2 regions of the Lederbergia graminis genome follow, and region 1 is predicted to be linked to the other one. Evidence: predicted binding sites of a transcription regulator. Region 1 holds the regulator's gene; the other holds the start of a gene.

Region 1 (16,423 bases):
GTGAACACCACGGCAAAGGTCAGCAAAATCCCCTTGCTCATAAATTGTTACTTTTTCGTCAGCAGGAATCGCATCAATTAATTCTTGCTTATATTGATCATTAGCGAAAAATTCTTTTGCTTCATTACGAGTTACTTCTTTACGTGTAATCTCAATATTTTCATTGATGATTTTTTTCATTTCTTTTTCAATAATTGGTAAATCTTCTGGTGTAATTGCATGGTCGAGATCCATATCGTAGTAGAAACCATGTTCAATTACAGGACCAACACCAAGTTTCACATCTGGATAAAGTCTCTTTACTGCTTGTGCCATTAAGTGCGCAGTACTATGACGCATAATCTCTAGTGCTTCTTCACTACCAGATGTAATAATTTCTATAGATCCATCTGCATCAATGGGAGTTCTCAAGTCAATTAGTTGCCCATTATGTTTACCCGCTATAGCTTTTTTCCTAAGACCAGGACTTATCGAAGCTGCGATATCTTCTGTTGTCGTTGTTTTAGGAAACTCCTTCACATTACCGTCTGGAAACGTAATTTTAAGTTGCTCCGACATTGCATTTCACTCCTTCATTATTTGTAAAATAAAAAAGCCCATCCCTGGAAAAGGGACGAGCTTAATACACGTGGTTCCACCCTAGTTTATATGTTGACAAAAAGACAACATAACTTGGATTATTATAACGGAAATAGTCCGCCAATCAATACTACACAAATTCATTGTGATTCATGATTGGAGTTCAAAGGTGGTAAGTATTCTGTTCGTATTAGGAAGTTCTCAGCATTTCTTCCCTCTCTGTAAATCGTGGCAGAAAACCCATGTCCTTATCATAACTTATTAAATGTAAGATTATGTAGGATATTATAGCTGTTCCATTTGATAAAATCAAGGGTTTTGGGAGTATGCCTCAGATAATGCATAGAAATGCTGAGGAGTGAAAATAATTAAGCGCTCTTCAAATATATTTTGTAATGTTCTTATCAATGGTTGGTCTTCATTTTCCGTATATAAAAATACTTTGTTTGGTGCTATGGATAATAGTGGAGCAATGATTGCGGAGTCTACATAAACAGGATGGTTGGACAATAAGCGACGATCAATTAATTCATGGAGCTCCTCTCTCGTCATTTCTGTTAAACTTTCATCATAAAAAATCGTAGAATTAGTAAATAGTACATGAATGATATTTTTTTGTGTCGGTCGCTTACGTAAATATTCTCTCAACATATGCACAAACATTTGATAATCTTGTTCCATCTTATATTCATCTATTGCAATTGCTAAATAGTTCGAAACATGTTCATAGTATTTTTTTAATCTAAACCGAAGAAATGAATCAAACGAAACCGTCCCATTAAAGTCTAGTAAATCCATAACCGCTTCACTAATAATTGCATTCTCATCAAACTGACCAGCCAAGGAAGTTAGCTCAGGACGCTCACCTAAAAACATCTCACTTACAATTTCTAAAATTTCGTTACGTTCTTCCTCATTTTCAAATTTATATGTTTCATACAAGACTCTATTTATCCACTCATTACGTTTTTCCTCTTGAATATATTGAATGAAAGCTGATAAGTATCGGTCTTTTTTCGTTAATAATTGTTGAAAAGAATATATAAATTGGTTGCGTCGTTCCATGAAGGAATCTTGCAAACCATTAGCTGATAAGAAAATTTTAAATCGAATTGCTTCCTTAATGGATGTAAACATTAATTCCAAGCTTGCCCCCCCTTTCTCTATATTGATACATATATATGAGAAAGTAGTAGGACTAGACCAAAGAATTGATGTTTCATATATAAAAATAAGTGAATCAATATATATAGTTCATTTCTCTTCTTTATGGAAAATATTCGCGATGAGTTTGGCTAGCTGCTTCTTGCCTTAAGGGACTTATTGTCACGCAATCCCACAGGAGCGACAAAAACGTTTGCAATAAAGTAAAGAAAGCTTTAAAATTCTCGGTCTAGGACAATAACCTTACTTATCCAATGAAAAAGAGCCTCCAACGAGATATATTATATCTTCTTGGACAGCCCTTATTTTATAATCAAGTATGTCTTCTATTTGGTCCATCTACTTTAATTGGGATGGATAAATATTTAATACGCTCCATGATTCGCGCAGCTTTCATCTGTTCCTCTTCTCCACGTTGGGAATAAGTAAGGTGATGCTGCAGTGCGTTAAAATCAAAATTAGATGTGAAAAAGGTTGGTAACTGCTCGTGCATACGGAATTGCAAAATGGAGCCAAGAATCTCATCCCTTGTCCAACTCGACATTGCTTCCGCACCAATATCATCCAGCATTAATACTTTCGCTGTTTTTACTACCTCTAATTTTTCATTTAATGTTTGATCTCCAAGAGACTGTTTCATTTCTCTTAAAAATTCTGGCACATAGACAATTAACGAAGGTATTTCTTTTTCTGCAAGTTGATTTGCAATTGCACCAAGTAAATATGATTTTCCAACCCCGAAACTACCATGCAAATATAGTCCCTTCATCTGAGTATCATCATTATAAGTTGATGCGAATTGCTCTGCATATTCGAATGCATTAATTCTCCCAGGACTATCAAGTGAAAAATCAGCAAAGGATGCTTGTAAAATCTCTTTTGGCACATAAATACTCTTTATTAATTTCTCTGTCTTCTTCCTCTCATCATCCATAATCTTCGTTGGACAAGGTCGGTATTGGACTTCAATTGAACCTCTTACAAGTGCAATAACAGGTTCATAGCCCTTCATCATATTTTTACATCCATCTAAGTTCGGACAATTAGAACAGCTTTTTGTTTGGGAAGCATACTCATATAGCTTCATTAACCCTTTTTCAATCATACTTTCATTTATTTCATATTGATGTTCTTGTAAGAATGCTTGAACATCTGGATTATTCAATATTTCAGATTTCATCTCTTCATATCGTTGTTGAAAGTTTTGTGAATTTGAAATTCTACTTAATGTCCGATTAATTCGTTCCACCTTTTTCACCTCCATTTTTCTTATATTTTTGTTGAATCGCTTCTAATCTACGTCTTCTTTCTGCAAAATCTGTTGTAGTTTCTTCTTGTTGTGCAGGAGTAGCCTGATTTTGACTTGCCATAAACCAATCCGGTAGTTGCTCAGTCCGAATTGCTTTTTTGCGTTTTTGGGTCGATTCCTTTTTACTATTAGCCCATTCTTGGTATTGACGATGTTCTTTAAGTGCAAGCTCCATTGCTTCCTTGACAGTAGTCACTTTTTTCCGTGCCCAGTGGGAAGCAATTTTCTCCAAATAACTTTTTGACAATTTCATATCTGTTTTTAACATTACATAGTGGATCATTACATTTATGACACCTGGTGGTAATTTTTGTTGGAACATTACTTCTTCTATCGCTTGTAAATCTGACATAGAAGGTTCCGTTCCTTCTCCTAAGTCGATGAGGAACTGACGTGGAGAGATGGATTCCAAATAAGCTATTAGTCTATCTTCTTGCGTTACTGGTGGTTGTAGTGACTCACGATTAAAAACTGGCTGCGAACGATCCACCAATTGAGGTAACTTCCCATCATGTTCCACCTGAAACCAATCGCGTGCAGCCTTTCTCATCTCTTCAATATCAATCTCTTGTTCAGCTGTTAAACTAGATAAGACAATTTTTTTCATATCTACAGCATTAATGGAATACAAATACGCAAGTTTAGCTATTGCTGCTCTTACTTCTTTTGTAAAAAGTTTTCTAGGCACCATCACTTCGGATAGCCCCGAAAACAATAAATCAAAATCGAACTCACTCTCTGCAATCTCAATAAAACTTGCCTTTTCTCTGCGGAAGAATTCTTTTCCTTCCTCTAATGCTTTTACTTCTCGTACATCTATATTTGTTAAGGAACTAGCTCCTAACGACTCAAATACATCTTGAAAATCGCGAGTGATATTATGAAATTGTTCTGTATCCAGTTTATTATCGGATAATCCTCGCTTTAATCTAGAAAAATGCGACTGACCCAGCTTTTGATATAGATAAATGTTCAACATTCCATCAGAAAAAAACTCATCAGCTGATAAAGGTGGGTTTAATTCATATATAAAGGATCGAGATTGTTCTTCATTCTTTATATATGTATTTAATAATCCAATGCCTTCAAGTTTTAATCGCGCATGATAGATTTCTTCCAAGTTTATCGATAATTCGTTCATTAAGTGATAATGATTCCATTCTTCCGACCAAATACGATTATTCTCAATTTTATTGAACAATGTAATATAAAAACTAGTACATATCGGCCCCATAAGTGGTTGATACAATGTTGTAATGATTTTCAAATCATGTGAATGCAATATTCCATTCATCGTAATTGTAAAGGAATCAACTGGCTGTACTTCATTCCAATATTGCTTCATGTTATACACACTTTCATTAATCTTTTTTGATTAAATCTTTCAATTCATCCAAAAAGACATTAATATCCTTAAATTGACGATAAACAGACGCAAAGCGGACGTAAGCAACTTCATCTACCTTTGCTAATTTATCCATCACTAACTCACCAACAATTCCTGAATTAATCTCAGCTTGTCCTAGACTTCGTAATTCACGTTCTATATCGTGAGTTATTTTATCAAGTTGATCTAAAGTTACTGGTCTTTTTTCGCAAGCACGAATAAGCCCTCGTAATATTTTCTCGCGGCTAAATTCTTCTCTCGTTCCTTCTTTTTTCACAATAATGAGTGGTGTTTCTTCCACTCTTTCAAATGTTGTAAAACGGTAAGAACATTTCTCACACTCACGTCTTCTACGTATGGACCTAACTTCATCAGCAGGCCTTGAATCAACTACTCGTGTGCCATTATGTTGGCAGGACGGGCATTTCATCGTATCAGCTCCGTTCATTGTGCTTTTTTTCATTATACATTACTTTAAGGAGAAGTAACAAAAGATATCATGTGAAAATGAGAAATAGAAGCAGTAAAAAACTGCTTCTTAAGGTACTAATTTCCATTTTTCAATTAAGGCATTTATTTGGTTTTTTGTATTCTCTATTGTGCCATTATTATTAATTACTACATCTGCCATTTTCACTTTCTGTTTTAATGGCATTTGTGATTTTATGCGAGCATCTGCTTCAGGTTCAGATAAATTATTACGTTGCATTAAACGCTTCTTTTGAACATCTTCATCTACATAAACAACTATTGTTCTTTCCACTAAATGAGTAAGATTGCTCTCAAATAGTAATGGAATATCATAGATGATTGTTTGTTTTCCAGCAGTAATGGCTTCTTGTTTCCATATGTTCATGCGCTCTCGGACTGCAGGGTGAACAATTTCATTTAAGACCTGTCTCTTGTCATCATCATGAAATATTATGGATCCAAGTTTTTTTCGATTGATTGTTTTATCCTCATGCAAAATGTCCTCTCCAAATGCAGTCACTATTTCTTTATAAGCTTTCTCACCTGGCTCAACTACAACTCGTGCTGCAATGTCTGCATCAACAATATAGAATCCATTATCTTTTAGAATATTTGATACGGTACTTTTTCCACTTGCAATACCGCCAGTAAGTCCAATGATGGTTGCCATAATTAGTGCCACTTCCAATTACATTTTTAGTAAGCCAATCAATATTAATAATACACCAGGCATAAATGCTATTTTTTGCACCCAACTTGATTTAGATAATATTTTCCCAAGGTGAAGACCACCTGTTAAGAATATACAACTCATACATGCGGCCGCAGTAGCTAAAAATATTGGAGAAAAACCAAGCATCGCTGCCCCAATACCTGCTCCGAATGCATCTAATGATAATGCTGTTCCTAACATAAGAGCTTCTAGTCCAGTAATAGTACCTGAACGATCGAAGTCAGCATGTGTGGGCTTTTTTAAAATTTGAATTACGATACCAAGGGACGTAATTTCCCATTTTAAAACTAATTTTTCATGTGTTAAAGGCTCATCCTTTTCTGTTCGGAAGAATTGGAACACAACCCATGCTCCAATTAAAATCAATATACTGCCACCTATTCTTCTTGCTACAACCTCTGAAAGAACTTGCAAAATTAGTTGTCCAGCAAGCATCGCAATTGCTAATGAAACCGCCGTACATAGCGCAATAATTAAAATTGATTTCAGAGGAATTTTCATCTTCCTAAGTCCATATACAAGTCCAGTACTAAAACTGTCTAGACTTACTGCGACAGCGAGTAGCAGCAATGTTAACGAGTAGCCCATCTCCAAACCCCTTCCTCATTAGCAGTTGATAAATCAGTATATGAGGAAGAAAGATTGAACGTTAATACAGTTAAATTTTTTGACAGTTAGGACAGAAATGAGTCCCTCGACCAGCAGCTTTTATTTTTTCAATTTGCTCACCACATTGTAGACATGCTTCACCTTTCCTACCATAAACAAGCAATTGCTCTTGGTAAGAGCCGGTTAGACCATGTGAATTCATATATGTGTTTACAGAACTCCCACCTACTGCAATTGATTCTTGTAATGTTGCAGCTGCTTGTTCACGAAGTCTTGCTATTTCTTGATCAGTTAGTGACTTCGCTTTCCGTTCGGGATGAATTTCTGCTCTGTGTAGTACTTCATCTACATAAATGTTTCCAAGCCCAGTTACGATTGTTTGATCCAGTAGTACGGCTTTGATGATTCTTTCTGTTTTAGCAAATTTTTCTTTCAAGTAGTTTGTCGTAAAGCTCTTGGAAAAAGGTTCTGGACCTAACTTAGATAATGGTGGAACCGTCTCTTCTGTTCCCTTTGTAAACAAGTGCATGGTGCCAAATTTTCTCACATCACGATAACGTAATTCCGTTCCATCTTTAAAGTGAAAGATAATATGTGTATGTTTATCTTTTGGATCGTCTTCGTTTTTTAAGCGATAATTACCCTCCATCCGCAAATGGGATACGAGGGCATAATCATCTAAAATAAAAATGAGGAATTTTCCTTTTCGATTTACATCTATAATCGTTTGTCCTTGTAATGCGTCCTGAAATTGTTCGTATTCCAGAGGATGCTGGATAATTTTTGGCCAACCTACTGTTACTTCTTTGATTGTTTTGCCTACAACCAGTTCGACGAGTGTTTTTCGGACTGTTTCAACTTCTGGCAGTTCTGGCATATCCCCATATCCCCTTTTGCTTTTTATTTTGCATCATACCAAGTTGGACCATATGAGTATTCTACTTTTAATGGTACGGATAGTTTTAATGCGTGTTCCATCACATCCGGAACGATTTCTTTCAATTTTTCGATTTCATCTTCTGGTGCTTCGAAGATTAGTTCATCATGTACTTGTAGTAGCATCCGTGTTTGTAATCCTTCTGTTTCTAACCTTGCTGCCATGTCGATCATTGCTTTCTTAATAATATCTGCAGCACTACCTTGAATTGGTGTATTCATAGCAGTTCTTTCTGCAAAGCTACGCAAATTAAAGTTACGACTCGTTATTTCAGGTATATATCTTCTTCTGTGCAACAATGTTTCGACATACCCCTTGTTTCGAGCATCTGCAACAATGTCTTCCATATAATTTTTTACACCTGGGAAACTTTCTAAGTATCGATCAATAAATTGACCTGCTTCCTTGCGCGTAATTCCTAAATTTTGCGATAGCCCATAATCACTAATTCCGTATACAATTCCGAAGTTAACTGCTTTAGCTTGTCTGCGCATTTCACCAGTAACTTCCTCCGCCTCTACATGGAAGACATCCATGGCAGTCTTCGTATGGATATCCATATCTTGTGTAAAAGCTTCCTGTAAGTTTTCATCATTGGCGATATGTGCTAACACTCGTAATTCAATTTGTGAATAATCGGCAGCAAATATGACCCAGTTGTCTTCAGAAGGAACAAATGCTTGACGAATTCTGCGACCTTCCTCCAAGCGAATCGGGATATTTTGCAAATTAGGATCAATCGAGCTTAGACGCCCAGTTGAAGTTAGAGCTTGATTAAAGCGAGTATGAACTTTGTTTGTATCTTTATGAACGACCTTAAGCAATCCTTCTAAATATGTTGACTGTAATTTTCCAAGTTGACGGTAATTTAATATTTCCCGAATAATTTCGTGCTCATGCTCTAGTTTTTCTAATACATCAGCAGAAGTGGAATATCCTGTCTTTGTTTTCTTTATTGCAGGCAGACCCATTTTTTCGAATAAAATGACCCCAAGCTGCTTCGGAGAATTAATATTAAACTCTTCTCCTGCCAACGCATATATTTTAGCCTCAATTTCCTTTAGACGTCCTGCCAACTCTGTCTTCATCGTTTCAAGGCGCTCTACATCTACTTTCACGCCAGTATACTCCATTTTAGCCAAAATAAGTGCAAGCGGTAATTCTAGATCATAAAATAACTCTGTTTGTTCATTTTGGTCTAATTCTTGTAAAACTTTTTCGTACAGTTCTGAAATAGCAGCTGCTTTTCTTGCTAGATGTTCTGATAGCTCGGCCTCTTCCGCTAGCTTTCTCTTCGCACCTTTTCCATAAACAGCTTCATCAGTTTTCACATTTGTATATTGATGACGTTTTGCAACACCTGCAAAATCTTCGATTGATTCAGATGGATTCAACAAATAAGAAGCAAGTAATAAGTCAAAATCAATACCTCGCAAATGTATTCCACGTAATTTTAAGGAAACAATCGAGCGCTTTGCATCATACACTCGCTTTTTCTTTGTTTCATCTTCTGCCCAGTTTTTAAAAGCTTCGGATTGTTGTGCTACTTCAAGTGGTAAATAAAAGTTTCCATTTTCATTCGATAATCCGATGCCTACAATTTCACCTGTTTGGTAATTGTCTTCTAATATTTCGATGTAAAGGGCAGATTCGTCAGCCAGCATATTTTCAGTGATTTCATCTGCCTTTTCAAAAACTATTTCATTTACTTCTTCTATTGCAATATCTTCAGCTCCATCTAGCTTCTCTAGTAAGGAATTAAATCCTAACTCTTTAAAAATAGCTGATAATTTCGCTACATCATAGCCTTCGTATAATAATTCATCTACGGTTACCTCGACTGGAGCTTCCTTCGTAATTGTTGCCAATTCTTTACTCATTACTGCTAGTTCTTTATGCTCTTCTAGCTTTTCTTTTAATTTTTTTCCACTTACTTTATCAATATTTTCAAGTACATTTTCTACTGATTGAAATTCTTTTAATAGCTTGATGGCTGTTTTCTCCCCAACACCAGGAACTCCGGGAATATTATCAGATTGATCTCCCATTAAACCTTTCATATCGATAATCTGTTCAGGTGTTAGTCCATATTTTTCTTGAATATGATCAGGTGTGTATTGTTCTACATCTGTAATTCCTTTTTTCGTAATAGAAACGGTTATTTTATCCGTACTTAATTGAGTTAAGTCTTTATCACCTGAGACAACTTGTACATCAAAACCTTCTTTCTCTGCCTTGGTTGCAAGAGTTCCTATAATATCATCTGCTTCATAGTTTTCTAACTCATACCGTTTAATTCCATATGCGTCTAAAAGTTCGCGAAGGAACGGAAATTGTTCTGATAACTCTGGTGGAGTTTTTTGGCGACCACCTTTATATTCCTTAAACGTAGAGTGGCGGAATGTTGTTTTTCCGGCATCAAATGCAACAAGAATATGTGTCGGCTTTTCATCTTCCAACATTTTCATCAGCATTGTAGTAAATCCATATACTGCATTTGTGTGTATACCTTTGTCATTATTTAAAAGTGGTAATGCGAAGAAAGCTCGATATGCGATACTATTTCCGTCAATTAACATTAATTTCTTTTTCAAAAAGAATAACCTCCCATTGGAGCAAATTCGTCCATTTGATTTATCTTTTATTTTATCAGAATGATGATCGAAAGGGAAAATAATGGGGTATTTCGAAAAAGATTAGTGGAGCAAATAGAAAAAATCCCACTTATTAAGCGGGATTTCTCTATATTATTCTGTATACCCCATCAAAATTTTAGCATAAGGGGAATCAGATGGGATAATGATGACTGTATCATCACCAATAATTTTCTTATATGTTTCTAATGTACGATATAGATTATAAAATTCAGGGTCTTTAGAAAAAGCTTCATTATAGATTTTTGCTGCTTCTCCTTCCCCTTCCGCACGAATCTCATCCGCATCTGCTTCTGCTTTTGAAAGGATTTCTTTCACTTTACGATCCGTTTCCGCCATTGTTTCGTTTTTCTTTGCATCACCTTGTGATAAGTAATCTTGGGCTGTTGATTGACGCTCAGAAATCATTCTAGTATAAACAGAATTTTCATTTTCAGTTGGTAAATCAGTACGTTTCGTCCGCACATCTACAACTGTAATCCCATACTCATCTCTTGATAATAGTTCATTTACTTTTTCAGTCACTTGATCATTCAAACTACCACGGGAGGACTTCTCGTCATTAATAATTTCATCATAATTTAATTGACCAAGTTCAGCTCTAACAACAGAATAGATAAATTCCTCCATTCGAGTTTCTGCATTAAGTACTGTTCTTGCGTTTGAAATCATTTTCTTAGGGTCATCAATTTTCCATACTGCATAGTTATCAATGATAATCCGCTTCTTGTCTTTCGTATTAATTTCTGCCTCTGACACATTATATGTCATTTGTCGTTTCGGAAGTGTTGAAGTGTTTTGAATAAATGGTATTTTGAATGCTATACCAGGCTCACTCTTAATATCCACTACTTCTCCGAATTGGCGAATTACTTTATATTCTCCCTCTTTCACGACAAACACGCTAGAAAAAAACAATATCAGTATGACTATTAACGCTAAGAAGAACATCCCAATTTTTGCAAATTTACGCCATTCTTCATTAACAGATTTTCTCATGTTCACGACTTTTTCATCCATTATTGTTGTGTACCTCCTTCTTCAGTAGACACATTTCCTTGATTAGAAGGTGTAGGTTGTTGTTGGTTTTCTAATGGTCGAATTGGAAAATACTTCATCGTATTCCCATCATCATTCATAATATAAATTTCAGCACCAGGGAGAACTTGTTCCAATGTCTCTAATGTTAAACGTTCCCTCGTGATCTCTGGGTTGTTTTTATATTGCTCATATAATTTATTGAAAATGGCAACATCCCCACGAGCAGCTTCTAAACGAGCAGCTTTATCTCCTGTTGCTTTTGAAATAATCGCAGCCTTTTCCCCTTCAGCTTCATTCATTAATTGATTTTCATATTTCTGCGCTTCGTTAATCTTCGTATTCATTGTTTCCCTTGCATCTGTAACTGCAGTAAAAGCATTACGCACATCTTCATTCGGAAGTTCTACATCTTTTAAATTCACTGCAAGAATCGAAATACCTAGGTCATACTTATCTATTAAGCTAGTAAGTAATTCACGTACTTCTGCTTGGATTTCTGCTTTACCAGTTGTTAAGGCATCATCAATCTTTGAATTACCAATGATACTTCTTAAAGAAGCCGATGTCGCATCATACAATATATCTTTTGGATTTTCAGCATTAAATAGATACTTTTGTGGATCTACTATTTTCCACTGTACTACAAGATCTGCAAGGACAATATTTTCATCCCCTGTAATCATCTTTGTTTCGTTAGCTGCGCCATTATCTTCCTTATATCCAAAATCTAGTGATAAAGTTTCAGCAGGTACCTTTTCCACTTCTTGAATTGGCCATGGTAGTTTGAAATGTAGTCCTGGCTCCGAAACAGTTTGTTCTGCTTTCCCAAAGGTCATTATGACGGCTTGATCAGATTCATCTACAGTATACCAAGTTGTAAAGGCAACAATTGCTAGAATGATAACTGAAATAACAAGACCTGTTACCGTATAAATTCGTTTTAAGCTCATGCTTCACTTCCCCTTCTCTTAATCTCTCAACAGGTATATACGACTAGGTGGGGAAAAAGTTTCATAAAATTATATAGCTATTTTGGGATTTGTTTTTTTAACTTTGTATGTTGATTTCCACTTCAGGTACTCGCTTTCCGCGGGCGGTTCGGTGAGCCTCCTCGTCGCTACGCGCCTGTGGGGTCTCACCCTGACCCGTCATTCCCGCAGGAGTCTCGTACCTTCCGCTCCAATCAACACTTTAGCAGTATAAAGATTTTATTATAAATAAGCTTACCAATTAAAAAGCCTCGCTACATGGCGAGACTTTGATAATGTAATGCTTATTATATTTTTTGCTCGCTGTATCGACATGGTGCGTACTCCTTCTTTTAATGAGTTATGTTTAATAATGCTTTTTACTGAGGGTAAATCGTTCTTTCAGGTAATTCTTTGTACTCTTTTTTTGATTTCACTATATCTCCAATTAGCTGTGTCAACTGGTAAAAGTCTTTATGGTTTTTAATACTTTGGTCATAGCCATCTCTCCATATGAACGATTTCTTTTTCCATCCATATTGAATTTGAAATTTATGGCCTAATCCACCGGGAAGACCTGATAATCCTTGAATTTCATTGGGATAATCAAAAAAATCAATTTCTTTCATATAGCTTAATATTTTCTTTTTTTCTTCCTTCGTTAATTCGAGATCAATTGTCACTGGTCCATCGTCTAATATTTTAGTATATTGATTTGTAAAAGTATTCAATTGATCTCCCCCGTTTAAATAACCAGATTCATATATAAAATTGAACCTAGACTGAATAAGGAAGAAAATCAATATTAGTGAAATTATTAAAACTATTACTAATGACATTATTTTAGTATTTTTCATCATACTAATTTTACCACCTCCAATAGAATCATTGTCTCTATCACTTAATATACAATTGAAGATGAGTAATATGTTCCACCATATTTATTATAACTTTGAAAATATGGTGCGATTGCTACACGATACGTCCCAGAACCATACGAAGTCAGGTAAAAATCAGCTGTTACTGTTCTATCATAAGTCCATCCTAACCCTTTTACCAATCCGGTATTATTTATTACGTTTTGGGTTGCAACAGTTTTCCAACTTCCAGATGAATACCTTTGTAATTGAACCCTATAATGCTTCTCTCCGTATGATCTATCCTTAGAGGTAAATCGGGCTATGTTATTTGAAATTACACTCGAAGTAATATTTTCTGCCCACCCATAGCCTAAAACACTATCTATCTTTTGCTTATCAGTATAACTAGGGCCTTTCAATGAGTTACACCCTGCCGCATCCATAATTGTTGTTACGGAACCATTACAAACATTTGATCCTGTATGTTTATATTGTTCATGTAATCCAATATAGATAAAAATAACCGTGTCTAACTTTTTGGGGTCACTTCAAAACCCCGAGGAGGCTTGCCATTCTTGTCTAGCTCAGCTCCTTGTGGCTATTGAATTTCCTGTCGCTTCCCTACGATAAGTCATCATCGACTTATTCCCTTCGTGATTCCTTTACCTCAGTTAGCGCTGTAGTAAATTCATAGGCCACTTCACTGTCGCCTACACTTTTCTATTCCAATGGAAAGCGAAGTGTATACGGGCTACGGATATTTAATCAAAAAATTTATTTGCAAACAGTAACAATACACAGTAATTATTGATTATTATTGTGGTGGACAAACAACAATATCCCCATTTAAAACTATGTCTTCATTTTCATCTATTGCTTCGACATGAACTGTTATTTGGTTTACTTCCGTCTCCATGTCTGTGATTTCAAAAAGAAATGTTACTGTTTCGTAGTGATGTACCGGTTTTGTAAATTCGATTTGCTGTTTAATAATATTTGAACCCGGCCCTGGCATATATTTGGATACTGCAGAAGTAATAATGCCTGTTAGCATGATTGCTGGAACGATCGGTTTCTTATAAATTGTTTGTGAAGTATATTCATGTTGTATGTACAGTGGGTTTGCGTCATTAGTAAGTCCTAGGAATAATAGTAATTCTTTATCCTCCATTTTTTCTGTAACTTCAAACTTTTCACCTACTGATATTTCTTCTATTTTCCGACCGAGCTTTTGTTTTTTTCCCAGTATCAATACGGGCACCTCCATCAAATAAAAACGCTTTCTAAAATATTATTTTTATCATAACATGTTTATTTTCTCTGTACAAAAGAAATACCGAACCAATCTATCTTAAATAGGCTGGTTCGGTATTTTTATTAATTTAAGCTCTGTTAAACTCTGTTGTTGATTTTCGCTCCTGAACACTCGCTTTCCGCGGGCACGGCCTCAGCTAACTTGGCAAAGAAAACCGCTTTGCCAAGTTAGCTGAGGCTCGTGCTGTTCCCGCAGGAGTCTCGTGTACATCCGCTACAATCAACTAAGTTGTTAACAACAATGAACTTTAACAGAGCCTAATTTAAAATATCCATTACTTTTCGTACTGATGCAGCTGACTTTTGGAGCGCTACCTTTTCATCATCTGTTAAATCGAGTTCAATGATTTTTTCAATGCCATTCTTACCTAAAATAGTAGGTACACCTAAGTAAATACCATCGAATCCATATTCACCTTCAAGGTAAGCTATTGCAGGAAGAACACGACGTTGATCCTTTACGATGGCTTCTACCATCTCAACTAAAGCAGCAGCGGGTGCGTAGTATGCACTACCATTCCCTAATAAGTTTACAATTTCGCCTCCACCTTTACGGGTGCGTTCAACGATTGCCTCGAGACGATCTTGTGGAATTAATGTTTCAAGCGGAATTCCACCTGCAAAAGAATAACGCACAAGCGGAACCATATCGTCTCCATGTCCCCCAAGTACAAATCCAGTTATATCCTTTACAGATAGATTTAATTCTTGTGCAACAAATGTACGAAAACGAGCAGTATCAAGTACACCTGATTGACCAATAACTCGATTCTTAGGAAATCCTGATTCCTTAAAAACTGTATAAGTCATCGCATCCACTGGATTCGTAAGGACAACAATATAGCAGTTTGGAGAATATTTTACAATTTCTTGCGTGACACTTTTCATGATTTGCTGGTTTGTTTGCACGAGGTCATCACGACTCATCCCAGGTTTACGTGCAATCCCTGCAGTAATAACAACTACATCCGAGTCCTTCGTATCCTCGTAATCAGCAGTACCAGTAATATTGGCGTCAAATCCTTGTACTGGAGAAGCTTCTAGCATGTCGAGAGCTTTCCCTTTTGTTGGATTTTCCATTTGCGGGATGTCCACCAGTACTACATCGCCCAGTTCTTTCTGAGCTAATAGAAATGCTGTTGTTGCTCCTGTAAAACCACTACCAATTACGGAAAGCTTTTTTCGTGCCATTTATATCTCCCCCTACCGTAAAGTACTTATCTGAAACCGTTTCATTTTCATTATAAAATAAAAGACTGAGGAATGCGAGTCAACCCGAAGATTGAACCCGCTTTTTCCGTCAGTCCATTAAATTAACCCATATTTTCAATTAATGCAGTTGCGAATTCGGAAGTTTTTACTTCTGTTGCACCTTCCATTAGGCGTGCAAAGTCATAAGTAACAACTTTAGATTCAATTGTTTTCTCAACAGAATCAATGATTAATTTTGCTGCTTCATTCCATCCTAAGTGTTCAAGCATTAGTACACCTGAAAGAAGAACAGATGAAGGATTTACTTTATCAAGGCCAGCATATTTTGGAGCAGTACCATGTGTAGCTTCAAAAATAGCATGTCCTGTTTCGTAGTTGATGTTTGCTCCAGGAGCAATACCAATCCCACCTACTTGAGCAGCTAGTGCATCAGAGATGTAATCTCCATTTAAGTTCATTGTTGCTACAACATCAAATTCTTTTGGACGAGTTAAGATTTGTTGTAAGAAGATATCTGCAATAGCATCTTTTACAATGATTTTTCCTGCTGCTTCTGCATCAGCTTGTGCTTTATTAGCAGCTTCAGTGCCTTGCTCTTCCTTAATCTGATCGTATTGGTTCCATGTGAATACTTTATCGCCGAATTCTCTTTCAGCTAGTTCATATCCCCAATTCTTAAATGCGCCTTCTGTAAATTTCATAATGTTACCTTTATGTACAAGTGTAACAGATTTACGGCCTTCTTTAATTGCATAGTTGATAGCTGCACGTACTAGACGCTCAGTACCTTCTGCAGAAACAGGCTTAATTCCAATCCCAGAAGTTTCAGGGAAACGGATTTTGTTTACACCCATTTCATTTTTCAAGAACTCAATCACTTTTTTAACTTCATCTGTACCTTCTTTATACTCAATACCTGCATAGATATCTTCTGTATTTTCGCGGAAGATAACCATATCTGTATCTTCTGGACGTTTTACCGGGGAAGGTACACCTTGGAAATAACGTACTGGACGTAAGCATACGAATAAATCAAGCTCTTGTCGAAGTGCTACGTTTAGTGAACGAATTCCTCCACCGATTGGTGTTGTTAAAGGTCCTTTAATTGCGATGAAATACTCACGAATTGCTTCTAGTGTTTCTTCTGGTAACCATTCACCAAATTTATTGTAAGCTTTCTCACCT
Region 2 (16,423 bases), on a different contig from region 1:
CTGCAATTTTTCAATGGTTCGGTCTACTGCCGTTATCCATTAGTATGATGTTTAAAAGGAAAGGCTAACCCTAAACGATGGAAGGGGTTAGCCTTTTATCATGTTTGATGCCAAGTAGTAAATACCTCCATTAATAATTTCAATATTTACTTTTGGCTCATATTGTTCTTGTAGTGCTTGCTTTTCAATCTCATATGTTTCAGGCTTTTCATCATGATCTTCATAAAAATGATCTAATAATGTTAAATCTTCGTTCCAGCGCGCAACTGCTTCTTCAGCCCATTTGTGTTCTTTCCCTTGGATATTTCCGATAACATAATTTTCTATTCGTTTAATTCCACTTGCTGGTTTAATAATTGGAGAAACAGTAAAACAATAATCCGGTATTTTAGGTGTTAGTGACAGGTCTTCTGTAGCTTGGAAAAAGTCTTCTATTAATGTGCCGTTAATTAAATTTAATCCGTATGACTGAAATACATCACGTTTCCGGTCACAACGATAAGAAACTTTAAGGTTAAGTAATAACCAAGGATGCAATGGAATCTGTTGGTTCACTACCATTCGTTTAGGCTCTTCATAAAGTCGAATATGTGAAGATAATTTTTTCGTAGTAGCAAATAATTGATGAAGCCTTGGAGCGCCGAAATGAATCGCTTCACCTTTTAAATCTGCTGGTACATTTTCAGCATTGGTGATGAAAGTTATTTTCATTGGATTTGGAACCCCACCGGTCTTTTCCAAATAAGTCCAATAAAATGGGCGATTCATTAGCGCCTTATCCATATCAATTGTTAGTTGTACTGTCATATACCCGTCATTATTTTCTTCAATTGTACAATTGTTACTTGTGAAGAAAGTTTCAAGATATTGATGTATTTCCTTCTGCAGCATGGGCCTCATCCTCCATTCGGATTGTATCGGCAAACTGTATTAATGAAGATAAATTACCCATTTTTACTTTCATTTCACCTTCTGTTTGTGATTTTAGGAAGATATCCTGTAAATACTCTTCAATATTTCTACAATCTAGTCTCGTAAGTATTTCATCTAGTTCACCGATAACTCGTTCGAATAAATTGATTTTCTCATATAACAGTTTTAGGACATTTTCTTCAATCGTATCTTTAATTGCAAAATTATAGATATGAACATTATTTTCTTGTCCTAGTCGATGAATACGACCAATTCTTTGTTCTAGGCGCATTGGATTCCATGGTAAATCAAAATTAATAATATGAGAACAGAACTGCAAGTTAATCCCTTCACCACCAGCTTCTGTAGCGATTAATACTTGAGCATGATTTTTGAATAATTCTCGCATCCAATCTTTTTTTCCACGTTTAAATCCACCACGAAATGGAACGGATTTAATACCATTTTGCTGTAAGTACCATTGTAAGTATAATTGTGTTGCTCGATATTCTGTAAATATGATTACTTTATCATCAATTGATTGTATGAGTTCTAGCGCCTTAACTGCTTTTGAATTTTGTGTGATTGCTTCGATCTTACTTTGAATAAATTTTAATTTTTCAATATAAGTTGGAGAAGGGTTTTCTTGTTTTGCTAACATGTTTTTTAAAGTAAGAAAAACTGCTTCACGACTACTACATGCTTCTCGTTTTAAAGTCACGAGTGAGAATCCATGTACTGGTAACCCGGATACGGATTCTTTAAGAGATTCAATAGAATCGTACAATTCACGTTCTTCCGACGTAAAGTCGATTGGAATAGTTTCTACAATTCTTTCCGGCCACTCAATACCAGTATCACCACGTCGATTTCGAATCATTACTTTATTAACTAGTTCTTTTAGATATTGATCATCTTGCATGGATATTTTTTGATTCTTATATTTTTCTAAAAATCCACTTTGGCTACCAAGATGACCTGGTTTTAATAATGATACAAGATGAAAAATCTCTTCTACTTTATTTTGAATTGGGGTTGCTGTTAATAGTAAGCAAAACTTCTTTTTGAGAGCTTGAACAAATTCATAGTTTTTAGTTTTATGATTTTTCAACTTGTGAGCTTCATCTATAATGACCATGTCATAATCTTGTTCAGCGATAATCTCTCGATGAGGGCTTCGTTTAGCAGTATCTATGGAAGAAACAACGCAATCATATTGTTCCCATACATAACTTTTTCTTTGTCCAATTGCAGGGATATAGAATTTAGTATTTAGTTCTTGTACCCATTGGGATACTAAAGAGGCTGGCACGAGAATTAGAACTTTCTTTACTAGTCCACGAATCATGTATTCTTTTAATATGAGACCTGCTTCTATTGTTTTCCCTAAACCAACCTCATCTGCAAGTATTGCTTTTCCATTCATGTTTTCTACTACTTGTCTTGCAGTTTCTAATTGATGAGGAAGAGGGGTGAGGTCAGGTAAAAATGTTGGTGCTACTAATCCTTCAAAAGATGGAATGCTTAAATGTTTTTCCGCCTCTATCGCTAATTTAAATAAATCATAATTTGCCCATGGTCCATCATTCTCTAATTTTTGCAAAAAACTTTCTTGCCAAGTTTGGTCAAAGTTAACTTTGATAGACATACAAATCCTCCTAGCAGATAAAGGGAAATTCAGTGTTGGTTTTACGTATTATACCCAATTCTTCAAATTTTATTGGATTTATTATCAGTAACATATAAAAAAACCAGATACTACGGTAATCTGGTTTTTTTATATTATCGTAAAATGTCGGATAAAAGTTTGGAGTCTCAGACTCAGCTAATAAATAAAGTCCATCATTTCTATCTATACAAAAGGCTGTCCACTACATGATGTTAGGGACAGCCTGATGATTAACTATTATATTTTTTTGTTGTTTTAATTTTTCCGGTCCACTTTTTAAATCCACCTTGTAAGTGGGAGAGATCGCGATAACCTTTGCGGTGTAAAATTTGTGCAGCTCTTCCACTACGCATACCGCTTTGACAGTATAAATAGACTGGCAAATCTGGACGGATTTCTTTCAATCGTGATTTAAGTTGTGTAACTGGAATGTTACGTGCTCCTAATATATGTCCAGCATCAAATTCGTTTGCTTCTCGAACATCAATAAGTTGTGCCTTACGATATCCAGCTCGGAATTCATCTTCTGTTAATGTTTTTAAGATTCTTTTTTGCTGGAAGTAATTAAATAGGGAGACGATAATAAATACCCCTAATATGATAAGTATGGTATATAAAAAACCCAATTTGTTTTCCCCTTTCTACTAATAGCCTACCTCTATTATATGCATCATTACGTATTGAATCAAAATCTTTTTATAGATAATTGATTTTCTGCTAAAAAAGATTTTAATAAATAGTCACTTTTATATGATTTTGCTTCTAAATAGCATTACATCGCATGTTTGGAGACGAATGGATTATCGCAAGTGCAAAAATTGTCCAAAAACCGCAGATTTTGAGAGGTTTTATCATGTAATCTATCATTTTCTATCGATATCTACTATTTTTAAATTTGACAAAAAAGGTTTGTGGTTTAATTTTTACTATATGTAGTGTGGTTGCCGAAAAATATATTCAACATATTGTGTTTAATCATTGATTTTTAGGATATATATGTGGTAACTTTTATTAAGAGTAAAGTATGAAGGAGTTGGAGTAGTGTCTATTACATCTACTAATAAATTAACCCTGAATGTAGAAAGGCTCAATGAGGATATTCGTTTGTTCAATCCTGTACATCCTATTACACCAGACATGAAGATCACCCATAAAGGTGTATCTAGACTTGTCATGATTGACCGTTATGCATTTAAGGATACTGAAAAAATAACATTAACAGAAGGAGACTTCGTAGTCTTAACAATTAAGGAAGATCCAAAATTCCCAGCAAGAGGACTAGGATTCATTAAAAAAATTGATTGGGAATCCAAAGTTGCTGAGGTATTAGTGGAAGATGAATACCGTAATTCCCTCGATGATGAAAAAGAAAGAGAGACTGGCCTAATTGTTCGCCCTCTAGACATTATTGAAAAACCACTTGAAATCTTCTATGAACAAATTGCCAAAAGAAATGCTACTGGTTTAGCAGCTGTTGAAACAACAGAAGAGAAGCGCAAAGAATGGTTCGAGAAATTTTATAAAGAATTAGCTAGTTTAAATTTTGTTCCTGCAGGACGAGTTTTATATGGTGCAGGGGCGGATACAGATGTAACGTATTTTAACTGTTATGTTATGCCATTTGTTGCTGACTCAAGAGAAGGTATTTCTGAGCATCGTAAGCAAGTAATGGAAATTATGAGCCGTGGTGGCGGTGTAGGAACAAATGGTTCTACATTAAGACCTCGTAACACACTTGCACGTGGTGTAAATGGTAAATCATCTGGTTCTGTTTCATGGCTTGACGACATTGCGAAACTAACACATTTAGTGGAACAAGGTGGATCCAGACGGGGAGCACAAATGATCATGCTTGCAGACTGGCATCCTGATATTGCTGAATTTATTATTTCAAAAATGCAAAATCCACATATATTGAAATTCTTAATTGAAAATACAACAGATCCAGTAATTAAGAAACTTGCAAAAGACAAGCTTAAATTTACACCATTAACAATGACAGAAGAAGCTATGTACCAAGGTATCCTAAACTACCGTAATATCCCTGGTGCTGGTGGATTTAGTGATTCTATTTTCCGTGAAGCAGAAGAAAAACTAGCGGATGGTGGAACATATTCAGTTCATAATCCTGAATTTTTAACTGGAGCTAATATTTCAGTATGCTTAACAAAAGAGTTTATGGAAGCTGTTGAAAACGATGCTGAGTATGAACTCCGCTTCCCTGATGTGGAAAATTACAATGAAGAAGAAATGAAAATATATAATGAAGAATGGCAAAAAGTTGGAGACGTTCGTGAGTGGGAAAAATTAGGATGCAAAGTTCGCACATATCGCAAAATAAAAGCGAAAGAACTTTGGAACTTAATTAACATTTGCGCAACATACTCTGCAGAGCCAGGTATTTTCTTTATTGATAATGCTAATGACATGACAAATGCACAAAGCTATGGTCAAAAAGTAGTAGCAACAAATCCATGTGGTGAGCAACCACTTGCACCATATTCTGTATGTAACTTAGCTGCTGTAAACCTAGCTGAAATGGCAGATAAAGAAAATAAAACTGTTAACTTTGAGAAGTTAAAAGAAACTGTTCGTATTGGAACGCGTATGCAAGATAACGTTATTAACGCAACACCGTATTTCTTAGAAGAAAACAAAAAACAGGCTCTTGGCGAACGTCGTGTTGGTCTTGGTGTTATGGGTCTCGCTGATTTATTAATCTATTGTGAGAAAGAATACGGATCACCTGAAGGAAATGAATTAGTGGACAAGGTGTTCGAAACGATTGCGATTACTGCTTATGAAACATCTGTTGAATTAGCGAAAGAAAAAGGAAGTTTCCCATTCTTAGTAGGTGAAACACCTGAAGAAACACAACGTCTACGAGAAGCATTTACAGAAACTGGTTACATGAAAAAAATGCCTGAAAGTTTAAAGAAATCAATTTTAGAAAATGGAATCCGTAACTCTCATTTATTAACTGTTGCTCCTACAGGATCCACTGGAACAATGGTTGGAGTTTCAACTGGATTAGAACCATATTTCTCTTTCACTTATTACCGTAGTGGACGACTTGGTAAGTTTATCGAAGTAAAAGCAGATATTGTGGAAGAATACTTGAAGAGCAATCCAGATGTAGATCCAGATAATTTACCAAACTGGTTTGTAACTGCAATGAGCCTTTCACCAGAAGCACACGCAGATGTTCAATGTGTAATCCAACGTTGGATTGATAGCTCTATTTCTAAAACGGTAAATGCACCTAAAGGATATTCTGTTGAACAAGTGGAGAAAGTATACGAACGTCTATACAAAGGTGGAGCAAAAGGCGGTACTGTCTATGTAGATGGAAGCCGTGATTCACAAGTATTGACTTTAAAAGCTGAAGACAATCAAATGGAAAAAAGCGAACAACTAGAGTTCAAACAACCAGATTTTAAGCAACCAGTTGTCTTGGTTGATACAATCCAAGATCTTCGTTCTACAAGTGTTACAATTGGTTCTGAAATCGGTAATACTTGTCCAGTATGTCGAAAAGGACAAGTAAAAGAAATCGGTGGATGTAACACATGTGATAACTGTAATGCCCAACTTAAGTGCGGACTATAATAAATAATTAAAACAGGCTTTCCTTTATAGGAAGGCCTGTTTTTTGTTCTAAATACTACAATAAACAATTAAAAATATATAAAGCTTTCCGAAAAGAGGGATGACAGCGTGGAAATTGATGGTGTTTTTTCGGGTGGTGGAATAAAAGGTTTTGCCCTTATTGGTGCATACCAGGAATTAGAGGAAAGAGGTTTTGTTTTTAAACAAGTTGCTGGCACAAGCGCAGGGGCCATTATGGCAGCCTTTATTGCTGCTGGTTATACGAGTAAAGAAATATTATCAATCATGGAAGAAACAGACATGAAGGATTTTTTAGATGCGCGAAACACATTGCTCCCATTTTCAATTGCAAAATGGCTATTATTATACTGGCGTATGGGTATGTATCGAGGAGAAGCACTGGAAGAGTGGTTAAGTAAAAAGTTAGCTGCAAAAGGAATCTATACATTTGGCGATTTACCAGAAAATAAATTAAGATTAATAGCGTCTGATTTATCCACAGGGAGAATGGTTGTCTTGCCAAATGAATTAGATCAATATGGAATACCTAAAGAGACTTTTCCCGTTGCCCGAGCTGTTAGAATGAGTTGTGGGCTGCCGTTTTTTTTCGAACCTATAAAACTCCGCTCGCTTGCAGGAACAAGTATTGTGATCGATGGCGGATTACTTAGTAATTTCCCAATATGGTTATTTGAAAATGAGAATGGAAGACGATCCAGGCCAGTTATTGGAGTGAAATTAAGTCAAAATTTAGAAGAACAACCCAAACGAATAATAAAAAATGGATTGGGCCTTTTCGAAGCACTGTTTATTACGATGAAAGATGCTCACGATACGAGGTATATATCTCGGAAACACGAAAAGGACATCATATTTATTCCGATGGAAGATGGTCTAACCGCAGAGTTCTCATTATCTGATGAAAAAAAAGCAACACTAATAGAAAGAGGGCGTAAAAAAACGAGCGACTTTTTAAATAAGTGGACTTATTAAAAAATCGCTCGATCTTTTTTCTTATTTTTTTTACCTTCTATTACAGTTAGGTGAGCAGTAGATTTTTTCCGAAGTGGCCGTTTTCGAGACGAACTGATTACTGTTTTATTAGCTTGTCGCTTACGTTTTTTTGATAGTTTTACTGCTTTCGCATATGCGATACTATCTTTGCTATTAGGTTTCCTACGCATCCACACTTTATAAATGACAATAATTAATGCTGTAATAACAACCATCGTTAATAATTGTTTAAGTAGACTAGAAGGATTACGTATTAATGTTGAGGCTAAACCAGTTAATGCAAGGATTGCTACAACTCCTACTATCCAATTACGAATGTTCAAGCCCCCACCTCCTCAGGAATTTATTACTATATTTCCCAGAAAGAACCGTAAGTATACTAAAATATATTTATTTTAACTTGAAAAACTTCTTCGTCATTATCACTATTGTACTAAAATATAGGAAATTTCACCACCTTAAATAAAATCATGCACAAATTTAAGTAATGCTGGACATGATATAAATGGAGGTGGATGTTTTGGAAAAAGAAAAAAATGTAAATAAAACACATATGAATCTTATGCAATTGACGATTATAACAGGACTTGTAGCAGGAATACTTGGTTCATTAATCGGTTTTTTTGCGCACACTTTTAAATTTACTGATATTAATCCGGATCTCATTCTTGCACCTTTTCAAGGTGAATGGAAAGAAGGGTGGCTTGGAATCGTGATTGCTACTCTACTATATGGAATAATATCCATAGTTGTTGCCCTTTTGTATTACTTTACATTAAGGAAGCAAAAATCAATTATTTGGGGAGCAGTATTTGGAGCTGTTATTTTTCTATTGTTGTACTTCGTCTTATATCCAATCATTCCAGGACTAGATCAAATTTGGAAATATCCGCTTCTTACAATTGTAACAGAAGTTTGTTTCTTTATATTATATGGTATATTTATCGGGTATTCGATTTCCTACGAGTACCAAGAACAGCAGTACTGGGAGAAAATAAAATTAGAGCAACAAGAGTCGTAATAAGGTAACACGAACTAACATGGAAAATGGATATTATTGATATACAAAGAGCTATAATCTTTTTCAATCATCCTTACTTTCACTATTTATAGTATGTGTACCCGAAGGTTTTGTGGTAAAATGTGTACTGGAAAACTTTTCTTTCTAGGGTGTGAAAATGGATGAAAATGCTAGTATTAAATGGACCGAACCTCAACATGCTTGGGAAACGAGAACCAGGCATTTATGGGAATAACACGTTGCACCAATTAGAAGAGGGCCTTGTGAATATTGGTCAAAAGATTGGGATCGATATCGTGTGTTTTCAATCTAATTATGAAGGAGCTTTACTTGATCATTTACATCAAGCTGAAGAAAAAGGATTTGAAGGAGTAATTATAAATCCAGGAGCTCTTACTCACTATAGTATCGCGCTTAGAGATGCAATTGCGGCAATTAAGATACCAGTGATTGAAGTTCATATTTCCAATGTACATGCTCGAGAAGAATTTAGAAAACATTCTGTTACAGCTCCAGAATGTATTGGCCAAATTGCTGGTTTTGGGTTTTACGGGTATGAGATGGCAGTCCATGCAATGATGAATTATTTAGGAAAGAGGGGGTAAAATGTCAAAGCTAGATAAACTTAGAAAACAATTTAATCAATTTAATATTGATGGTGTATTAATTACTAGTACATATAATCGTCGTTATATGACTAACTTCACAGGTACTGCAGGTGTCGTTCTAATTTCAGAAGATAGAGCGCTGTTCATTACAGATTTCCGTTACACAGAACAAGCTGCTGAACAAGCTACTGATTTTGAAATAATAAAGCATAACGGCCCTATCATTAGTGAGGTAGCTGAACGAGTGAAAGAACTTGGTATTAAAAAATTAGGCTTTGAACAGGACCATCTTAGCTATTCTGTTTGGAAGCAATATGAAGAGCAAGTAAAGACTGCTGAATTAGTACCTGTTTCTAATATGATTGAGAATATGCGTTTAATCAAAGATGAAGAAGAAATTAGTATTCTGAAAGAAGCGGCGGATATTGCGGATGCAACATTCAAACATATTCTTGACTATATTAAACCTGGAGTTACAGAATTAGAAGTATCAAATGAACTTGAATTTTTCATGAGAAAATGTGGTGCAACATCCTCTTCATTTGATATTATTGTAGCATCTGGTGCAAGAGCTGCATTACCACACGGAGTAGCTACTGATAAACAAATTGAAGTTGGCGATTTCGTCACAATGGATTTCGGGGCACTACATAAAGGATATGTATCGGATATTACTCGCACAGTAGCCGTAGGAAATCCATCGTCACAATTAAAGGAAATATATGATGTAACCTTAGAGGCACAACTTCGAGCGATGGACCAAATAAAGGCTGGTATGACTGGGATTGAGGCAGATGCAATCGCTAGAGACTATATCACTGAAAAAGGATATGGTGAGAATTTCGGTCATTCTCTAGGACATGGTATTGGTTTAGAAGTACATGAAGGTCCTGGTCTATCATTTCGCTCTGAAACTAAGTTAGTTCCTGGAATGGTCGTAACAGTGGAACCAGGAATTTATTTACCTGGCATTGGCGGGGTTCGAATTGAAGATGATATTCTTATCACCGAAAACGGGAATGAAACATTAACGCATTCCACAAAAGATCTTATTATCTTATAATTTTGGAGGAAATTAAATGATCTCAGTAAATGAATTTCGTACAGGATTAACGATTGAAACAGATGGTTCTATCTGGCGCGTAATGGATTTCCAGCATGTAAAGCCAGGAAAAGGAGCTGCATTTGTAAGATCAAAATTAAGAAATCTTCGCACTGGTGCAGTTCAAGAAAAGACATTTAGAGCCGGTGAAAAAGTTGAAAAAGCACAAATAGACAATAAAAGAATGCAATATTTGTATGCGAGTGGCGATATGCATGTATTCATGGATAATGAAACATATGAGCAAATCGAATTACCTGCATCTCAAATCGAATATGAACTAAAGTTTTTACAAGAAAATATGGAAGTTCATATTATCATGTATGGTGGAGAAACATTAGGAATTGAATTACCAAATACAGTAGAACTTGAAGTAATTGAAACTGATCCAGGAATTAAAGGTGATACTGCATCTGGCGGTTCAAAACCAGCAAGATTTGCAACAGGATTAGTGGTACAAGTACCATTCTTCGTTAATACTGGTGATCGACTAATTATTAACACTTCAGATGGCTCATATGTTTCAAGAGCATAATAATGATGAAAAAAACCGAGGGATTTTTGTTCCTCGGTTTTTTTATGTTTAGAAAATCTCATATTTGAAGACAAGCTGAATACATATTAGTAGTGAGTGATGGAAGGAGAGAAACATGATGGAATCAGTCCTGCAAATGTTGCCGTTACGAATTAGTGAACAAATAGCCAAGCTTCCTGATAGTATAGTCGCTGAAATTGAAGAAATAAGACTTCGAGTTAGCAGGAAAGTAGAAGTTGCTTCTCGCGGTGTTCCTTATTTTCTCCCATATATTTTCACGAAAAATGATGCAGATCAGTTTATAAGTAAAATTGCTAATCATTCCTTCTATACGATGGATGAAGAATTAAAAAAAGGCTATATTACGATCCGCGGAGGACATCGAATTGGTCTAGCAGGGAAAGTAATACTAGAAAATGGTTATGTTAAAGCAATTAGACATTTATCATCTTTCAACATTAGAATTGCTCGTGAAAAAATTGGTGTGGCAGAATCCTATCTTCCATACATTTACGAACAAAAATGGAAAAGTACAATGATTATTGGTCCTCCACAAACCGGGAAAACAACCTTATTAAGGGATTTAGCAAGAATCATTTCTACTGGTATAAAAGAAAAGGGCATACCGCCATTGAAGGTAGGAATTGTAGATGAACGATCTGAAATCGCAGGTTGTGTGAACGGTACGCCTCAATTGCATTTTGGGACAAGGGTAGATGTTCTGGATGCATGTCCTAAAGCAGAAGGAATGATGATGATGATTCGTTCCATGAGCCCAGATGTCCTTATAGTCGACGAGATTGGGCGTGAGGAAGATAGTATTGCGATTATGGAAGCGGTAAACGCTGGTATTACACTAATCATGACAACACATGGGAATACGTTTTCTGAAATAAAGAAACGGCCATTATTACAGCAAATAATAGATCAACAAGTATTTGGTAGATTCATAGAACTATCTCGCGGAAATGGACCAGGAACGGTCTCAGCTATTCGAGATAGTATTGGAAATATACTTACTCTTAAGAAAGGAACTGCCGTATATGTTTAAGATGATAGGTGCGATTTTTATTTTGGCTGCGACAACATGGGCAGGATTTGAATATTCAAAACGGTTAAGTATTAGACCGAAACAGCTACAACAATTTAGAAATGCATTGGAAACATTAGAGGCAGAAATCATGTTTGGACACACCCCGCTTGGGGAGGCAGCACGAAGAATATCGAAGCAAATGGCTGAACCTATTGCCAGTCATTTTCGCTTATTTGAACAAAACTTACTTCAAGAAGAAATAACCGTTAAAGCAGCATGGGAACAAAGTCTTAAAACAATTTGGAAGAAGACTTTTTTAAAGCAAGGAGAATATGAGATACTACTTCAATTTGGAGAAAACTTAGGACGTCATGATCGTGAAACAGAGCAGAAACAGATTATGTTAACTCTTTCCCATCTAACCCGTGAAGAAGAAGGGGCAAGAGAAAAACAAGTGAAATATGAAAAAATGGCAAAAAGCTTTGGAATATTGACGGGGATGCTAATTGTTATTCTTCTTATCTAATCGAGAGGAATAATAAGTTGATAATTTCGATTGGATTTCGGTTTGTTAATGATAGGAGGAAATTAGATGGGCATAGAGGTAGATGTCATCTTCAAAATTGCCGGAGTTGGTATTATTGTAGCATTTCTACATACCATACTTGACCAGGTTGGTAAAAAAGAATATGCACAATGGGTTACACTGTTTGGATTTATTTATATTTTATTTATGGTCGTCTCCATTGTAGATGGTCTGTTTCAAAAAATAAGATCCGTGTTTTTATTTCAATGATAGGGGGAATCCACCATTGCTATTTTACAAATTGCTGGGATTGCCCTAATAACTACTTTCTTAGCACTTGCCATTAAGGAACATAAGCCTAATTTTGCATTTTTACTCGTGTTATTTGCGGGCACCGGTATATTTCTATTTCTTGTTGATCAAGTTCAAAAAATCATCTCCATGATTGAAAGTCTGGCATCTAGTGCTAACGTAAACTCAATGTACATTAAAACAATATTGAAAATAATAGGGATTGCATACATCGCTGAATTTTCAGCACAGATTAGTAAAGATGCTGGCCTCGGTTCTATGGCCTCGAAAGTGGAGCTTGCGGGAAAAATATTAATACTGGCATTGGCAGTGCCAATCTTAACTGCATTAGTAGAAACGATTATTACGATGATTCCATCCAACTAAATCTATTAAAAGGAACGGAGTGAGAATAATGCGGCAATGGCTGCTAATTCTTTGTATCTGCTTCCTGCCTTTATTGTTTACTAACAATGCACATGCAACAGAACCAGAAAACAAACAGGTAGATGACGCAGCAAATAACAACTATATGGATCGCTATTTAGACGAGCTAGGTGTTGATGAGCTTACGAAGTATTGGGATAAGATCGTAGATGACTATGGCAGTTATTTACCAGAAAGCAAAAGAGGGACATTGCTTGAATTTATTAAAGGGGACAAGTCTTTTTCGTTTAAGGATTGGGTAAGCGGAATAATGAATTTTATGATTCAAGAGATTGTCCTCAATATTAAATTGCTTGGTTCGCTGATGCTTCTAACGATATTAAGTGTATTCTTACAATCTCTCCATAGTGCATTTGAACAAGGATCTGTTAGCAAGGTTGCCTATTCGGTTATTTTTATGGTGTTAGTCATCATTGCCCTCAATAGTTTTCGAGTTGCAGCGGAATATGCTATCGGAGCTATTGATATGATGAGTCAATTTATATTTGCGCTAATACCATTGTTATTAGCATTAATAGCTTCTTCAGGTGGAGTAGCATCATCTGCATTCTTTAGTCCTATATTAGTGTTTTTAGTGAATATAAGTGGAATTGTGATGAAAAATATCGTTCTACCTCTCTTATTTCTATCAACATTTTTAAGTATTGCCAATACATTAAGTAGCCAGTTTAAAGTTTCTCAATTAGCAGATTTATTGAAGAAGGTAAGTTTAGGGGTATTAGGGATTTTTATTACTGTATTACTAGGTGTAATTTCCATTCAAGGGGCTACTGCTGCAGTTGCGGATGGGGTAGCGATTCGAACAGCAAAATATGTAACTGGTAATTTTGTGCCTGTAGTAGGAAAGATGTTTACGGATGCTGCTGATACTGTGTTGACTGCCTCTGTATTGCTTAAAAACACATTAGGGATCGCAGGTGCCGTCATTATTTTATTAATTGCAATCTTCCCTGCAGTAAAAATTCTTGTTATTTCTCTCATTTATAAATTGACAGCAGCCTTATTACAACCAGTCGGTGATGGTCCAGTTATTAGTTGTCTCAATGCTGTTAGCCAATGTATGATGTATATTTTTGCTGCTCTAGCAATCGTAGCTTTTATGTTTTTTATCAGTATGACGATTATTATTTCTTCTGGGAATATAACATTAATGATTAGGTAAGGAGGGAGTACATTTGGCATTTATTAGCGAATGGGTTGGAAACATTATAATATTTCTCCTTCTTGCCATGGTCATTGATATGCTCCTCCCAGATACAGAATTAAAGAAATATACCAAACTTGCAACAGGCTTAATTTTAATGGCCATTATTATTACACCAATATTTAAAATATTATCGGCTGATTTTGAAGAAGTCCTTTCCTCCTTAACAAAAAATATGGATATCCAAGAATTTTCAATCGGAAATAAAATAGAATCGAAAAAAAATGTGATACAAGCTGCTCAAGCCGAATATACATTAGAGCAAATGGCTGTCCAAATGAAAACAGGAGTGGAAAAGGAGTTGATAGAGAAGTATCAAGTAGAGATTCAAAGCATTAATATTAAAGCTCCGGCAGAAAATGACCTCACAATGGATGACATACAAAATATTACTGTCGAGCTAAAGGCAGTCGATTCTGCTACAAAAGGAAGTGCTATAGAAGCCATTAAACCAATAGAAATCAACATCAACGAAAAACAGATGGATGAAGAAACGACCGATTATGAAGCAATCAAATCATTATTAGTGGATCGCTGGGAAGTCCAAGAAGATATGATTGAGATTGTGTCGGGGGAGGCATCTAATTAAGTCTATGAACAAAAAAACTCCTATGGAATGGGTCAAACAAAAAATTTCAGCTCTTAAAATTCAACCTCCCGGTAAAAACAATGATAAAAAACCAGTATACCTACTGATTTTATTAATTTTAGGAGCTCTATTTATGATAATAGGAACATTTTGGAAAGATGGTGGAGAAGATAAACCTGCTGCAGTATTCCAAAGTGAAGATGACTCTAGTACTGAAACGTTTGGGAAAAGCAAAGGCGACGTAAATAATAAAATAGAAGAATATGAGATTTACTATGAAACACAATTAAAAGATGCATTAGAGAGTATTGTAGGCGTTTCAGATGTAACTGTAGTCGTAAATGTAGAATCAACAGAGAAGAAAATAATCGATAAAAATACGGTCATCACAAATGGCATTACTCAGGAGGAAGATGGTAATAACGGTACTAGAAAAACAGAACAACAAACAAAAGAAGACCAAACAGTCATTATTAATGATGAACCAATTGTGTTAGAAACAAGGAAACCAGAAATTAAAGGTGTACTAGTTGTAGCGGGAGGTGCTGAGAATTTACAAGTGGCGAAATGGATACGAGAAGCTGTAACGAGATCACTAGATGTACCAAGTCACAGAGTATCGGTACTACCTAAAAAATCTAAGGGGGATTCCTAATGTTATTAAAAAAGCAAACAGTATGGTTATTAACAATGTTAAGTCTTGTAGTTGTACTATCTGTATATTATGTCACATCAGATCCAGCAAATAATAACTTAGCAACTGGTGGACAGGAGTCGGACGAAACTGGAAAGAATATTAGTGATGAAGATATGAAGATTATCACGGATGCTGCTGGAGATGAAGTTTTTGATATGGTTCGAATGAACTTAGAAGATAAGAGAGGAAAAATGCTGGAAGATTTAACAATACAAGTAGCATCTGATGAGTTAACAGCAGATGAAAAGATGGATATTTATAATCAAATGGAAGAAATTAGTGAGATAAGTACAATTGAAAAAACGTTAGAGAGCTATATTAAGAACCTAGGTTACAGTGATGCATTAGTTAAAATTGAAAATAACTTAGTTGATATTACAGTAAAGGCAGATGAAGAGCATTCCCGTTCTGCTGCAGTAGAAATCATGGAACTTGTTGGTGCAGAAGTAGGTACTCAATATATTCCACAAGTAAAATTTGCATCTAATTAATTCTTATGACTGGAAATAAGAATGTATATGGAATTAAGAGCCAAACTATTGCTTGAATTATTTTCAAGATAGTTAGGCTTTTTTTTATTTATTTAGCTCTGTTAAACTCTGTTGTTGATTTTCGCTCCTGCACACTCGCTTTCCGCGGGCACGGCCTCAGCTAACTTGGCAAAGAAAACCGCTTTGCCAAGTGGATCTTCGACTCGTGCTGTTCCCGCAGGAGTCTCGTGTACATCCGCTACCATCAACTAAGTTGTTAACAACAATGAACTTTAACAGAGCCATTTATTTTTTAGAACAAACGATTTCTCTGCAGTTTTTAATGTGTATTTCTCTCAGTGAAAAACTATGAAAAAGAAAGGAATTAGATTTAATAAAAAAGTTTTTCTCGCTTTTATGAATGTTATGTTAGAAAATTACTAGAGAAAAATATTTATTTTGTTTATAATTATTAATTTATCGACGAACAGCATTGAATTTTGATAAGGTATTATATTATGATATTAGCAGCTACTCATAAATTTAAAGGAGTGTCATCTATGCTTAAAATACAAGAAATTCGTGAAATTATAAAACTAATTGAACAATCTGATATTGATGAATTTATTTATGAACATGAAGGATCCAAGTTAGAACTGAAAAAAAATAATACAACAACTCAAGTAGTACAAGCAG

What was found. The regulator NrdR, encoded in region 1, represses ribonucleotide reductase genes. The targets are predictions, from matches to a motif close to AACACNATATATNGTGTT.
Region 2: the regulator NrdR is predicted to act here: its motif matches at 3,536-3,553, upstream of ACFPM4_RS00175 (vitamin B12-dependent ribonucleotide reductase).

Annotation. Positions count from the first base shown of each region.
Region 1 is NZ_JBHSMC010000005.1:14,241-30,663, forward strand. It holds gene thrS (threonine--tRNA ligase) at 1-558, opposite strand, end outside; T-box leader at 607-843, opposite strand; gene ACFPM4_RS06270 (putative sporulation protein YtxC) at 889-1,716, opposite strand; gene dnaI (primosomal protein DnaI) at 2,057-2,992, opposite strand; gene ACFPM4_RS06280 (replication initiation and membrane attachment family protein) at 2,979-4,397, opposite strand; gene nrdR (transcriptional regulator NrdR) at 4,414-4,869, opposite strand; gene coaE (dephospho-CoA kinase) at 4,978-5,580, opposite strand; gene ytaF (sporulation membrane protein YtaF) at 5,599-6,231, opposite strand; gene mutM (DNA-formamidopyrimidine glycosylase) at 6,302-7,129, opposite strand; gene polA (DNA polymerase I) at 7,153-9,783, opposite strand; gene hflC (protease modulator HflC) at 9,937-10,863, opposite strand; gene hflK (FtsH protease activity modulator HflK) at 10,863-11,834, opposite strand; gene ACFPM4_RS06320 (hypothetical protein) at 12,233-12,691, opposite strand; gene ACFPM4_RS06325 (hypothetical protein) at 12,754-13,131, opposite strand; gene ACFPM4_RS06330 (MaoC/PaaZ C-terminal domain-containing protein) at 13,527-13,964, opposite strand; gene mdh (malate dehydrogenase) at 14,285-15,217, opposite strand; gene icd (NADP-dependent isocitrate dehydrogenase) at 15,340-16,423, opposite strand, start outside.
Region 2 is NZ_JBHSMC010000001.1:24,294-40,716, forward strand. It holds gene ACFPM4_RS00155 (YqzE family protein) at 1-68, shown strand, start outside; gene ACFPM4_RS00160 (YqhG family protein) at 88-891, opposite strand; gene ACFPM4_RS00165 (DEAD/DEAH box helicase) at 860-2,560, opposite strand; gene ACFPM4_RS00170 (rhodanese-like domain-containing protein) at 2,812-3,207, opposite strand; gene ACFPM4_RS00175 (vitamin B12-dependent ribonucleotide reductase) at 3,623-6,190, shown strand; gene ACFPM4_RS00180 (patatin-like phospholipase family protein) at 6,299-7,183, shown strand; gene ACFPM4_RS00185 (SA1362 family protein) at 7,180-7,527, opposite strand; gene ACFPM4_RS00190 (YqhR family membrane protein) at 7,725-8,225, shown strand; gene aroQ (type II 3-dehydroquinate dehydratase) at 8,387-8,830, shown strand; gene ACFPM4_RS00200 (M24 family metallopeptidase) at 8,832-9,896, shown strand; gene efp (elongation factor P) at 9,913-10,470, shown strand; gene spoIIIAA (stage III sporulation protein AA) at 10,589-11,521, shown strand; gene spoIIIAB (stage III sporulation protein SpoIIIAB) at 11,514-12,029, shown strand; gene spoIIIAC (stage III sporulation protein AC) at 12,096-12,299, shown strand; gene spoIIIAD (stage III sporulation protein AD) at 12,321-12,707, shown strand; gene spoIIIAE (stage III sporulation protein AE) at 12,736-13,929, shown strand; gene spoIIIAF (stage III sporulation protein AF) at 13,943-14,560, shown strand; gene spoIIIAG (stage III sporulation protein AG) at 14,583-15,215, shown strand; gene ACFPM4_RS00245 (SpoIIIAH-like family protein) at 15,215-15,748, shown strand; gene accB (acetyl-CoA carboxylase biotin carboxyl carrier protein) at 16,288-16,423, shown strand, end outside.